DNA from 3 places in the Dermacoccus sp. 147Ba genome. Region 3 is predicted to be linked to each of the others. Evidence: riboswitches for the same ligand, from Rfam matches in the RefSeq annotation. Region 3 holds a riboswitch; each other region holds the start of a gene.
The links. A riboswitch is a leader RNA that binds a small molecule or an ion and turns the genes downstream of it on or off. The one in region 3 is predicted to bind S-adenosylmethionine.
Positions count from the first base shown of each region.

Region 1: it holds a riboswitch for S-adenosylmethionine, as region 3 does, so the genes downstream of both, EVU97_RS14640 (MetQ/NlpA family ABC transporter substrate-binding protein) here and EVU97_RS01805 (homoserine O-acetyltransferase) in region 3, are expected to answer to the same signal.
Region 2: it holds a riboswitch for S-adenosylmethionine, as region 3 does, so the genes downstream of both, EVU97_RS12180 (TauD/TfdA family dioxygenase) here and EVU97_RS01805 (homoserine O-acetyltransferase) in region 3, are expected to answer to the same signal.

Region 1 covers NZ_SEHL01000018.1:5,606-9,824, forward strand. Annotated here, with positions in the region: gene EVU97_RS14630 (methionine ABC transporter permease) at 1-553, opposite strand, end outside; gene EVU97_RS14635 (methionine ABC transporter ATP-binding protein) at 550-1,611, opposite strand; gene EVU97_RS14640 (MetQ/NlpA family ABC transporter substrate-binding protein) at 1,608-2,573, opposite strand; SAM riboswitch class IV at 2,794-2,905, opposite strand; gene msrA (peptide-methionine (S)-S-oxide reductase MsrA) at 3,133-3,786, opposite strand; gene EVU97_RS14650 (acyl-CoA thioesterase) at 3,878-4,219, opposite strand, start outside.
Region 2 covers NZ_SEHL01000009.1:85,308-89,526, forward strand. Annotated here, with positions in the region: gene EVU97_RS12175 (type ISP restriction/modification enzyme) at 1-1,195, shown strand, start outside; SAM riboswitch class IV at 1,801-1,916, shown strand; gene EVU97_RS12180 (TauD/TfdA family dioxygenase) at 1,932-2,816, shown strand; gene EVU97_RS12185 (GNAT family N-acetyltransferase) at 2,861-3,448, shown strand; gene EVU97_RS12190 (carbon starvation CstA family protein) at 3,566-4,219, shown strand, end outside.
Region 3 covers NZ_SEHL01000001.1:397,743-401,961, reverse strand. Annotated here, with positions in the region: gene EVU97_RS01815 (RNA polymerase sigma factor) at 1-227, opposite strand, end outside; gene EVU97_RS01810 (universal stress protein) at 486-842, opposite strand; gene EVU97_RS01805 (homoserine O-acetyltransferase) at 908-2,086, opposite strand; SAM riboswitch class IV at 2,123-2,232, opposite strand; gene EVU97_RS01800 (DUF4192 family protein) at 2,346-3,332, opposite strand; gene EVU97_RS01795 (YkvA family protein) at 3,404-3,787, opposite strand; gene EVU97_RS01790 (EcsC family protein) at 3,890-4,219, opposite strand, start outside.

The sequences.
Region 1 (4,219 bases), on a different contig from region 3:
GCGCGAAGTTGCCGAGACCGCCGCCGCCCATCGCGCCGACGACCGCGGTCATGTCGATGACGGCGACGAGCGCGAAGGTGTACCCGAGGATGAGCGGCGCGAGCGCCTCGGGGATGAGAACGGTGCGGATGATCCGCCACGGGCTCGCGCCCATCGCCTGAGCCGCCTCGATGACGCCCGGGTCGACACTCACGAGGTTCTGTTCGACGATGCGACTGATGCCGAACGTTGCGGCGAGCGTCAGCGGGAAGATCATCGACGCGGTACCGATCGTCGAGCCGGTGACCTTCAGCGTCAGCGGACCGAGCGCGGCCGCGAAGATGATGAACGGGATCGGCCGGATGATGTTGACGAGCACGTTGAGGATCGTGTGAACCGTCGGGTTGGCCATGATGCCGCCGCGGCGCGTCGTGTTGAGCAGCACGCCGAGCACGAGCCCGAACAGACCGCCGAGGACGATGGTGGCGCTGACCATGAGGAGGGTCTGCCCGACCGACTCCCACAGCACGGGGCGCAGTGCGCTCCAGTCCGTGTCCGCAGTGATGACCTTCATGCCGTGGCCTCCTCGAGTTCGTGGACGGTGGCGACCTGGGCGAGGTCGGTCAGCACCTGCGTGACGGTGACGTCGTCACCGCGCAGGGCCAGGGTCAACGTCGTGAGGTTCGCTTCCTTGAGGGGCGTGAGGCCACCGTGGACGATCTCCGGTTCGACACCGCGGGCGCCGGTGGAGGCGAGAACCCTTCCGAATCCAGCGGAGTCGTGGACGGTTGCCGTGACGAGGCGTCCGCTCACCCTCTCGCGCAGCCGCGCGATCTCGCGGGCGTCGGGCACGTTGCGCAGCGTCGCGTCGACGAGCCGCCGCGTGGCTGACGATGTCGGTGCGCCGAGCACCTGCTCGGTCGGCCCGGATTCGACGAGGCGGCCGTGTTCGAGGACCACGACGTCGTCGGCCAGTTCACGCACGACGTCCATCTCGTGCGTGATGACGACGATCGTCACGCCGAGCTCATCGTTGACGCGGCGCAGGAGGGCGAGGACGTCCTTCGTCGTGTCGGGGTCGAGGGCGGAGGTCGACTCGTCGGCGAGCAGGATCTCCGGGTTCGTGGCCAGGGCGCGGGCGATGCCGACGCGCTGCTTCTGGCCGCCGGACAGCTCGTCAGGATAGGCCCAGGCCTTCTCCGTCAGACCGACGAAGTGGAGCAGTTCGGTGACTCGCGCCTCCTGCTTGTCCTTGTCCCAACCGGCGACCTCGAGCGGATAGGCGACGTTGGCGTACACCGTGCGCGAGCGGATGAGATTGAACTGCTGGAACACCATGCCGATGCGGGCCCGCAGAGCTCGGATCTGCTTTGCTCCCAGACCCGCCAGATCGACGCCGTCGACCTCGACGGAGCCGGTCGTCGGGGTCTCGAGCGCGTTGATGAGCCGCACGAGGGTGCTCTTGCCTGCACCGGAGAACCCGATGACGGCGAGGACGCGGCCGGTAGCGACGTCGAGGTCGATCTCCTGCAGCGCGGTGACGTTCTTCTTGCCGCGCACGAAGGTCTTGCTCACGCCGCGCAGCCGGACCGCCGGCGCGTTCTCGGGTCGGGCCGGGGGAGTGGGGGTCACTTCTTGGCCTTGATCTGCGACTCGATGCGGGTGAGGATGCCGCGCACGTCCGCGACGGAACGCTTCACCTCGTACTGGGTTCCCTTGGTGCGCTTGGAGATGAGGTCCTGCACCGACTTCTCGTGGTACGCCTGGACGAACTTCGCGTACGTCGGGTTGTCGGCGTCCTTCTTGCGGGCCACGATGACGTTGATGTACGGCTCCGAGGACTTCGCCTTGGGGTCGTCCTTGAACAGCGCCTTGCTCGGGTCGAGGTTCGCGTCGGCGGCGAAGTTGTTGTTGACCACGGCGCCCTCGACGGAGGGCAGGGCGGCTGCGGTCTGGGCAGCGTCGACGGGCGTGACGCCGACCTTCGACTTCGCGGCGTCGATCTCGGCGGGCGTCGACAGGGAGTTGCCCCCGCCCTTGAGCGTGAGCAGACCGGCGCTCTGCAGGAGCAGGAGGGCGCGTGCCTGGTTCGTCGCGTCGTTCGGGATGGCGACCTTGCCGCCGTCGGCGAACTCGTTCACCGTGGTGTGCTTCTTCGAGTACAGCGACAGCGGCACGATGTAGGTGGAGCCGACCGGCGTCAGGGTGTCGTTCTTCGCGGCGTTGTAGTCGGCGAGGAACTGCAGGTGCTGGAACTGGTTGACGTCGACCTGGCCCTGGGAGAGCGCCGGGTTGGCCTGCGTGTAGTCGGTGAAGTTGACCGGCTGGATGTCGAGGCCGTACTTCTTCTTGCCGACCTTGACCAGTTCGGTCCAGTACGGGTCGGACGCTTCGGTGGTACCGACGGTGATCTTCGTCAGCTTCTCGTCGTCGCTACCCGTGAAGGCCTTGATGCCGAAGCCTGCGGCGAGCGCGACGACGAGGACGCCTGCGCCGATGGCCGCGTACTTGGGGCCGTTGCTCTTCGGCTTTTCGGGCAGGGCCTGGACGGCCGGGCTGGCTCCGGGGGTGGTGGAGTTGGTGTTCTCGGACATGGTGATGCCTTCCTCGAAGGGGCGTGCGAGGCGCCGGTGGGGTGGGCGGCGACGACCGCCCGACGATGGGTGCGGTCAGTGCTTGGGGCGCGCGAACGCGGCGTCGTGCGTGTGCGGTCGCGCGGTGGGGGCCTGGGTGGGGCGATGCGTGTGCTGCATGTGATCTCCCGGGATCGGGCGCACCGGTACGAAGCCCTCGAAAGGGATGTGTTCCGGGTGCGGAACGTGCTTGCCGCGCGGTTGACGCGGCCGTGTCATCACCTGGAGCACCCCGCCACGTTCGTGAGGGTTGCCGTCCGACCAGCCAGGGCTTTGCATCGGATCTCTTGACAGGCATTACATTAGAGGCGCCGCGAGAAGCCCGTCAAATCAAGTGATCTGGGCCACTCTGTGTCACCGCTGGGCCGAGTTTCCTGCGGTTGGGTAGTCGCCGCCTCGACCCAACGGCAGGAAAGTCTGCCCAGTGGAGAGATGCGCTGACGCCGTGCTCTCCCCGTGGGCTGGAGTCACTAGGGGCGGAGCGTGGACTCCACGGGGTCGAGGTACCCCGAGCTCGCGCTTATTTGCTCGGCGGAAGAACGTCGGTCTGCGCGGGGAGGTCGGCCACGCCGACCGGGCACGTCACGCCCTTGTAGCCGTGATTGCAGTACCCGCCTGGATTTTTCGCGAGGTACTGCTGGTGGTAGCCCTCGGCCGGCCAGAACTTTCCGGCTTCGTCGGCGGGCTTCATCTCCGTCGTGATGGCGCCGCGGCCCGCGTCGGTCAGCGCATCCTGGAACGCTTCCGCGGTGCGACGCGTAGCGGTCTCCTGCTGGGGCGTCGTCCAGTAGACCGCAGAGCGGTACTGCGTGCCGATGTCATTGCCCTGACGGTTGGCCGTCGTCGGGTCATGGTTCTCCCAGAACGCCTTGAGCAGCTGGGCCGGGGAGACCTTCTCCGGGTCGTACGCGATCTGGACGGCCTCGGTGTGGCCCGTCGTGCCCGTGCAGACGTCCTCGTACGAGGGGTTCTCACGGTCGCCACCCATGTAGCCGACGGCCGTCGAGACGACCCCCGGGATCTGCCAGAAGATGCGCTCCGCACCCCAGAAACATCCCATCGCGACGTACAGCGTCTCGGTCTTGTCCGGCCACCCGCCGAGCAGTGGCGTGCCGAGAACGTCGTGCACGGCAGCGACGTCGACCGGGGCGGAATCCTGACGGGTGAACCACATGGGGCGTTCCTTTCACTGGAGTCGCTGTGTTCAACGCAGGCGTGTCCGAGAGGATTCCGAACTCGCGGAGCAACCGCGTGAACGGCGCGCGTCAGTCGACGAGCGGCGGCACTTCGAGTGGGATGGGGCGCAGTAGCCTCGCGCGGATCTCGACCATCGTCTGCGCGTCCGTGTCGAGCGCGACGTCCTCGGAAAGCGTTGGCACCCAAGGCGGCACGGCCCGCTTGTCGCCGTCGTTGTCAAGGCCGACAAGCACCATCGTGCACTCGGTCGTGAGGTTCAGTTCGCCCGTGCGCGGGTTGCCCGAGCGCACTCGCGCCGACACGTGCATGCTCGACGTGCCCGTGTGGATGAACCGCGCCTGCACCTCGACGAGGTCGCGGACGTGCAACGGCTGGTGGAAGCGCACATTGCCGACGTAGGCCGTCACGCA
Region 2 (4,219 bases), on a different contig from region 3:
AGGAATCTTTCAGGTCGGAAGGCCAGGTGTTCAGAGCAACCGGGACGCTTGGGTCTATAACGCGGGCAGAAAGCGCATTGCGCTTGCCATGCGCCGTGCCGTCCAGACGTATGAAGAAGCCCTCGCTGGCGAGCGGTCCTACGACCCGGCCAGAATCAAGTGGTCCTCTTCTCTTGAATCGCGTTTGGCCCGCGGACAACGCATCGGATTCGACCCCGGCCGCCTAGGGCACGCGATGTACCGCCCCTTCGAAAAGGCCAATCTGGTGATCGACCCCGACTGGTTACACCGTCCAGGAATCCTCCCAGTTTCCTTCCCAGTTCCCAATGTTGACAATTTGGGAATCGTGACGATGGGCCCGCGGGACGTTGCTCTTCCCGCAGTCCAGATGCTCGATTGCGTCCCCGACACAGCGTTGTTCGGTTATGCGACCCAGTTCGTGCCCCGGTACCGCTACGAGAAGGTCGATGCTGACGAAGGCATGCTGTCGCTCGGCACCTCAGCCGCACACGACGTCGTCGACGGATACCGCCGCATCGACAACATCACCGATGAGGCGCTGACGAGGTTCCAGGCGGCGTACGGAACCTCGATCACGAAGGACGACATCTTCTTCTACGTCTACGGGCTGCTGCACTCGCCCGACTACCGCGAGACGTACGCGGCGGACTTGAAGAAGGTGCTGCCGCGTATCCCGCTCGTCGAAGAAGCGCAGCCGTTCATCGACGCAGGGCGCAAGCTCTCGGAGCTGCACCTCGGATACGAGACCGTGGAGCCGTATCCACTCCCGGGCCTCGGCGCGCAGCCTGCCGGCGGTCAGGACCCGTACGCGTTCTACGCCGTCGGCGACAAGAAGATGCGCTTCGGGAAGCCGTCGCCCGAACAGAAGGCCGCGGGTGAGCGCCACGACCGCGCGACGATCCACTACAACTCGCGTATCACCCTCGCGGGCATCCCGCAGGAGGCGTACCGCTACATGCTGGGCTCACGTTCGGCGATCGAGTGGATCATTGATCGCTACTACATCAAGACGGACAAGGCCTCGGGCATCGTCAACGACCCGAACGACTGGTCGAAGGAAGTCGGCGACCCGCGGTACATCATCGACCTCCTAGCCCGCATCGTCACAGTGAGCCTCGGAACGATGAAAATTGTCGACTCCCTCCCTTTCTTGAAGGTTAAGTCGCAGCCATGAAAGTGACCGGCAAGATCCAGGATGAGAGTGTCAGTTGCGCTCTGGCAGGTGAAAAGTTTGACGGGCACTCCTGCACTCGAACAGCTCGGGGCTTTAGGGGTGTCATTGCGGATGGAACCGTGTGATGGGCCAGGCCTGGAAGGTCTCCGGCCCTCGCCTTTGGCTAGAGATGCCGGGCGAGAAGGAGGCACACCTCGCGGATAGGGGCTGTGAGCCAGGCAAGGTTCGTTGCGGTGTGGCCATTGTGAGCGCGGTTGCCGCGCTTTCACGGATGTCGCGGTGCAGGGAGTGCTTGCGCTTGGCTGGCCATGGAAGGCCATCGAAAGCGAAGCGAGCGGTTCTGCCCGGCCGCGGGTACGGAGTGCCAAAGGCGGCCGTTCGGATCGTTGGCGGGGGTGCGCCAGGATCGAAGCGTTGAAGTGGGAGTCGTCGCCGGTAGGGGCCCCTCGTCGGAGCTCCCTAGTGAGCGACGATCGGAAGGCGATCGACTGCGGGTGTCCAGGTTGCCCGCGACAACAGCACGACCTTCCGTTAGATCCCGCGATGCGGACACTCACCAACCAATAACTGTTCGTTCTGCGAAGCCTGCGCTTAAGTTATGAGTGGGTCACGAGTTCCGGCGACAAGTCTCGGCTGGCCGGACGGCAACCCTCCACTGCGGTGGGGTGCCCCGAGTAACGACCTGGCGCAACGCCGCCCGGCGTCTGCGCAAGCGCATCGAACCAAAGAGGCTGTCATGACACTTCTCGCCACCCACGCTCCCGCCACGACGCCCGGCCTGCGCATCGAGCGCCTCGGCCCGGCCCTGGGCGCCGTCATCCACGGCATCGACCTGGCGTCCATCGACGAGATCGCGGCCTTCGACATCCGCCGCGCCCTGCTCGCCCACAAGGTGCTCTTTTTCCGCGATCAGCACGGCTTCGACGACGACGCCCAGGTGCGCCTCGGCAACCTCCTCGGCGACCTGACGCCCGGCCACCCTGTCGCCGGCAACCACGAGCGCAGCGAGATCTACAACATCGATTCGAGCGACCCCGAGTTCTCCTTCTCCGATGTCTGGCACACCGACGTCACGTTCATGAAGCGGCCGCCGGCCATCAGCATCCTCCGCGCCGTGACGCTCCCGCCCTACGGCGGCGACACGTCCTGGGCCGACAGCCAGGCCGCCTACGACTCCCTCTCCGCACCCTTCAAGGCGCTCGCCGACCAGCTGCTCGCCGTCCACGACGGCAACCGCGAGTGGGGCGCCTTCCTCAAGAAGAACGGCGGCCACGAGTGGGAGGGCGAGATCGTCACCGAACTGCCCGCCGTCGAGCACCCCGTCGTCCGCGTCCACCCCGAGACCGGCCGCCGCGGCCTCTTCGTCAACCCCGGCTTCACGTCCCACGTCAGCGACGTCTCCGAAGCCGAATCGCGTGCCATCCTCGACGCCCTCTACGCCCACCTCACGCAGCCCGAGCACACGATCCGTCACCGCTGGGCGCCCGGCGACGTCGGCCTCTGGGACAACCGCGCCACCTCCCACTACGCCAACCGCGACTACACGAACACCCGCGTCATGCACCGCGTCACCGTGCGCGGCGACGAGCCCCGCGGCGTCGACGGCCTGCGCGCTCAGTAAGCGCAACGAAAACTGATCGACGCTCCACCGTCGGGGGTGATGAGATGACCGACATGATCGAACTCATCGCCCCCGACGCCGCGCGCTACGACGACTGGTCGGCCATGCTGCGCGAGTTTCGCGACGCCACCACCGACTCGCGCGGCGACCACTGGGTGTGCGCGGGCGGCATGGACGGCTCGGGCTTCTTCGCGGGCACCGACGTCGACATCACCTCCGACGGCTTTGCCGCCTACGTCGAAGACTGCGCCCGCCAGGGCAACACGATGTGGCCGCCGCACACCGGCCTCGTCCACTGCTCCTACTTCTGGATCGTCGACGACGGCGCCCTCGTCGGTCACCTCGCCCTGCGTCACGCGCTCAACGAGTTCCTCTACGAACTCGGCGGCCACATCGGCTACTCCGTGCGGCCGGCCGCTCGCGGACGCGGCATCGCGAAGGAGGCTCTGAAGCTCGGGCTCGCCGAAGCCGCCGCGCTCGACATCGCCCCCGTGCTCGTCTGCTGCGCGCAGACGAACGGCGCCTCGCGCGCCGTCATCGAGGCCTGCGGCGGGCAGCTCGAGGACGTTCGTGAAGACAGCCGTCGCTACTGGTTCGGCGACGGGCCGCGCCCCACCGGCCCCACTGCGTGACGCTCGTCCAAATTCGTGATGAAGGTGTGACCTCCACTCGCGGTGTCAAAACCCTGTGACCTACCCGACACGGCATAACGTGTCCCTGCTCACACTCACACGAAAAGGGAGGTCTTCGTGCCCGCGTCGAGCACCAAAACCCCCGAGCGCGACGGGAACACGCCCCCGGTCGCGGTCGACCTACCCCGCCAGATCACGGGACGTCAGAAGATCGTCATCGCCGTCGCGGCCGTCATCGCCGCCATCGGTTGGACGATGGTTGCGTTCGTCCGCGGCGAGCACGTCAACTCGATCTGGTTCGTCATGGCTGCCGTCGGCAGCTACGTCATCGGCTACATGCTGTACAGCCGCCTCATCCAGTACAAGGTCATCCGTCCGCGCGACGATCTCGCCACCCCGGCCGAGCAGTTCGAGAACGGCCAGGATTTCCTGCCCACCGACCGGCGCGTGCTGTTCGGTCACCACTTCGCCGCCATCGCCGGCGCCGGCCCGCTCGTCGGCCCCGTGCTCGCCGCGCAGATGGGTTACCTGCCGGGCACGCTTTGGATCATCTTCGGTGTGATCTTCGCGGGCGCCGTGCAGGACTACATGGTGCTCGCCATCTCCACGCGCCGCGGCGGTCGCAGCCTCGGCCAGATGGCCCGTGACACGCTCGGCCCGGTCGGCGGTTGGGCGGCCATGTTCGCCGTCATGACGATCATGATCATCCTGATCGCCGTGCTCGGCCTCGTCGTCGTCAACGCGCTCGCCGAGTCGCCCTGGGGTGTCTTC
Region 3 (4,219 bases):
ACGGCCTGCTCGGCGTGGGCCTGGTCGAGGACGACCTCGATGTTCTCGGCGGCCAGCGCCTTCAACACGGACTTCTGCTTGGCGGACGACACCTGTGCCTCTTCGATCGCGTCCTTCAATGCGACGCTGTCCACCGAGCCCGTCTCACGACCCGATTCGAACAGAGCTGCCAGAGCCGGGTGGTCGACATCCGCGGGAAGTGCGGGGGGCTGCGTGGTCTTCGACACTGTCGTCACCAACTACCTTCCGAAAGTAATGCGTCGCCGTCGTCGGCCGCAGGGCAGCGACGATCGAAGCGACACCGGAACGAGGAGTGCGATCACGAAACCCCGCGCTTGGCGCTCCGGGTGGTGACCGCTTCTTCACCCATTATAAAACTCGACGGACGAAACCGCAGAATCACGGGGTTCAACGAGCTTCGATTGACGTTCATTCCCTGCCCCGGATCGGCCGCCATCTCAGCAACTGAAGGCCGTTCGGGAGCCTCAGGGCTTGACGGCGAGCACGGGGCACGGGGCGTCGAGCAACAAGCGCTGAGCACTCGTGCCCAGGATCAACTTGCCGACAGGGGTGCGCCTGCGCAGCCCGATGACGAGCAGGGCGGGCTGCACTCGGGAAATCTCCTCGAGGATGGATTCCACGGCGTCGGCGCCGTCCTGCACATCGACGACCTGTGCGCCGGTGTACTCCTCGGCCGCCTTGCGGGCCGCGGTGCGAGCCTCGTCCGAGGGCACCGTGCACACCACGATGAGCGGGCGACCCAGATCCTTCGACTGGCGAGCTGCCTCGGCGAGGGCGGCTTCGCCCTCGGGGCCGGGCGCGAAACTGACGATGACGGACATGGCGACCTCACTCGCGAAATTCGGAATCTGCCGTCACGCTACCCGAGGCCCCTGCGGTGGGCCACTCATGCGACGCCGCGCACGAGCCGCGGTGTTCCGCGCAACGGTCGCTGGACGAGTTCATGCACGAGCGACGCGATCTGGTCGGCCTCGATGAGGAATCCGTCGTGGCCGTAGGGCGAGTGGATCATGCGCAGTCGTCCGCGACCGTAGGCGCGCACCATCCGCGTCGATGCGCTCACGGGAAAGAGTCGATCGGAGTCGACTGCGGCCACGAGGAGTTCTCCTTCGTACGCCTCCAGCACCGCGTCGAGCCCGCCGCGTCCTCGCCCGATGTCGTGGGTCGCCATGGCCTGCGTCAGGCGCACGTAGGCCAGCGGGTCGAAGCGTCGCGCGAGTTTGGCCCCGTGGTGGTCGAGGTAGCCCTCGACGCTGAAGCGACCGCCCTCGAGCGGGTCCTCACCTGGCTGGGGCTCGGCGCCGAACCGTGCCTCGAACTCGCTTGCGCTGCGATACGAGGCGTGAGCGATCTGGCGGGCCAAGGCGAGGCCGTTCGTGGGAAACGTGCCGTGACGCAGGTAGTCGCCGTCGCGGAATTCCGGGTCGGACGTGATGGCGACGACCTGGGTGTGACCCCAGGCAATCTGGTCCGCGGTCGCGCAGCCACTGCTCGCCACGACCAATGCCCGCTCGACGCGGTCCGGGAACCCCGCGACCCACTCGGCCGTGCGCATCCCCCCGAAGGAGCCTCCGATGACGGCGTGCAGACGTCGCACACCGAGCGCTTCGAGGCACGCCGCCTCGGCGCGGACCTGGTCTCGGACGGTCACCTGCGGGAAACGTCCGCCCCAGGGCTCGCCGTCCGGAGCGAGCGAGATGGGGCCGGTACTGCCACGGCATCCACCGAGAACGTTGATGGCGACGACGAAGTACTCGTCGGTGTCCAGTGCTGCGCCGGGGCCGATGATTCCTGGCCACCAACCCGGGGTGGGCTGCCCGTCGCCAGTATCGCCGACGACGTGCGAATCACCCGTGAGCGCGTGCTCGACGAGGACGACGTTCGACGCGTCGTCGTTCAACTCGCCCCAGCACTCGTAGGTCATGACGACATCCGGCAGCGTGCGGCCACTTTCGAGAACGACGTCTCCCAGAGCGACGGCTCGTGCCTGCGCGTTGAACCCACTCGGCGCCTGCACAGGACGCGTAGCGGCCGGTGCGACGTGCGCTGAATGAGAGCTCGCCATGTGTCCTCCTCGAAGGACTCGCCGAAGCGACTGGCGAGTCCGCGCTTGCCGCAGCGTTCACGGCCCTGTCGTCACCCGGGGCACCCCACCGCGGTGGAGGGTTGCCGCTCAGTCAGCCGGGGCTTGTGTGACTGAGACTCTTGACGCTTTGAGACTAGGGCGAGTGCAGCGAATGCGCCAGGAAGGCCCCTGCTGATGTCCACGATGTGAAGCGCCGGCCCGGTGGCTGCCCGCACTCTCTCGCCTCGTCGCCACGACGTCAGCGACGGCGCCGCGCCGCACGATTCGGCCTCGCCGGCCGCAGGAAGTCCTCGTACGCCATGCCGGAGGAGGTCATCCTCACGACGAGGTCGACGAGAGGTAGGCGCGCGCCCCGTTCCTGGGCCTCGGCGGCGGCGAGCACAGCGCTGGGCCGCTCCCCTTCCCGCCAGCGCGCGAGTGCCACGAGACACAGCCAATGGGCTCGCGCCGGCTCGGGCACGGCGACGAGGATCTCCAACAGGCGCTGCGAACTCACCGGCTCGGACCAGCACTGCCGCGTGGTACGGGCTCCCGCGGCCAGTTCGGGCACGACGCTCCACACCATCTCGTCGCGCAGGAGTGGATCGGGCATGGCGTCGACGACGAGTGCCAGAGCCTCACGCTCGCGAGTGCTGTGGGGGTGCCCGGAGCCTGAGGCCACCTCACGCCAGGCCGCGCGCACCCGGCCGGTCTCGCCCGGTAGCCCGACGAGCAGGTCGGCGACGGCCCGTTGGGCCAGTGGCGAAACCGCGTGGAGGGCGGCCACGGCTTCGTCACGCGATGACGCCGGTTCGAGGCGTCCCTCGAGGGCCGATGCGAGGGAGGGCACATCGGCGGCAGTCGGCACTGGGGCCAGTGCACCGTCACAACAGCCTTTGGTGCACGTCGTTGCCCACCAGACGTCAGGGGCCACGACGAGGGCGTGCTCCACCTCGACGGCCGGTGCGAGAGCCCGCGTGACCAGGTCGAGATCGACGCCGGGACTGCACTGGTAGGCCGTGACGACGACGCCACTCGTGCCGAGACGATTCGACGCCTCGACGACGCGATCGCGCACGTGGTGAACGTGCTCCGGGGTGACGACGGCTTCGTCGAAGCGGGCAGCCCCCGAAACTCGCCCGCCGTCCATGAACGTGACGACGAGGGACGCCGTCGGAGCGAAGCCGAACTCGTACGGCATGAGGGCGAGCAGCGGGCCCATGCCCGAGAGATGAAGTGTGGTCATGGCTTCACGAAGCCATGACCACACTTCTCACGACCAGTGCGAGGCGCTGGCGCCTGTGGACAAGGGCGTCCTCAGCGCACGCGCTCCCCCGCCAGCGTCACACCTGTGCGCTTCTCCCAGTCGAGGAAGTCGTCGGTGACGTGCACGAGCGAGCTCGCCAGCCACGTGAGGACGGCGGCGTCGTCCGCAAGACCCACGACTCCCAGGAGCGCCTCGGGCAGCAGATCGACCGGCGAGGCGACGTAGGCCGCAGCAGCCGTGAGCAGCGCGAGCTGCGCGGTGCTCACGCCCCGGTACGAACCGGAGCGCACAGCGCGAGCCAGGCGCGGAAGTGCGCTGAGGCGGGTCGTGAGCGAGGGACCTCCGGCGGCGGACGCCGCCGTCACTGCAGCAGCGAGGGATTTCAGGCCGGCGAGTCGGGTGACGCGGCGACCGAGCGAGGTGGGACGTGCCATCGAAGTGCCTCCGGTTGACGAGCGTTCAGGTGAACAAAGCGACAACGCCGACGCCACGCGGTGCATTCCGCGGGCGCGGGCGTCGTCACGATCGGCGGAGCGTCAGGCCGTGGGCGGCACGGCCGCGATGAAGTCCTTGCGCGCCGCGTCGGCGATCTTGCGCAGGAGCATGACGTCGAGCCCCGCACCGATGAAGCCACCCGCAACCGGGATGACGCGCGGGATGCGCGAGAGGAACTTGCGCCCGACCTGCGTGCCCAGGCGGAACGCGACGGACTTGTTGACGACCGCGAGCGCCGCCGGGGGCAGACGACGGGTCGCAACATTCGTCGCGACACCGCCGCTGAACGCACCCATGCCCTTGAGAACCTGCGTGGCATCGGCGCCAATGAGGTCGAGCAGGATGGCCGAACGGACCGACTCGTCGCGCAG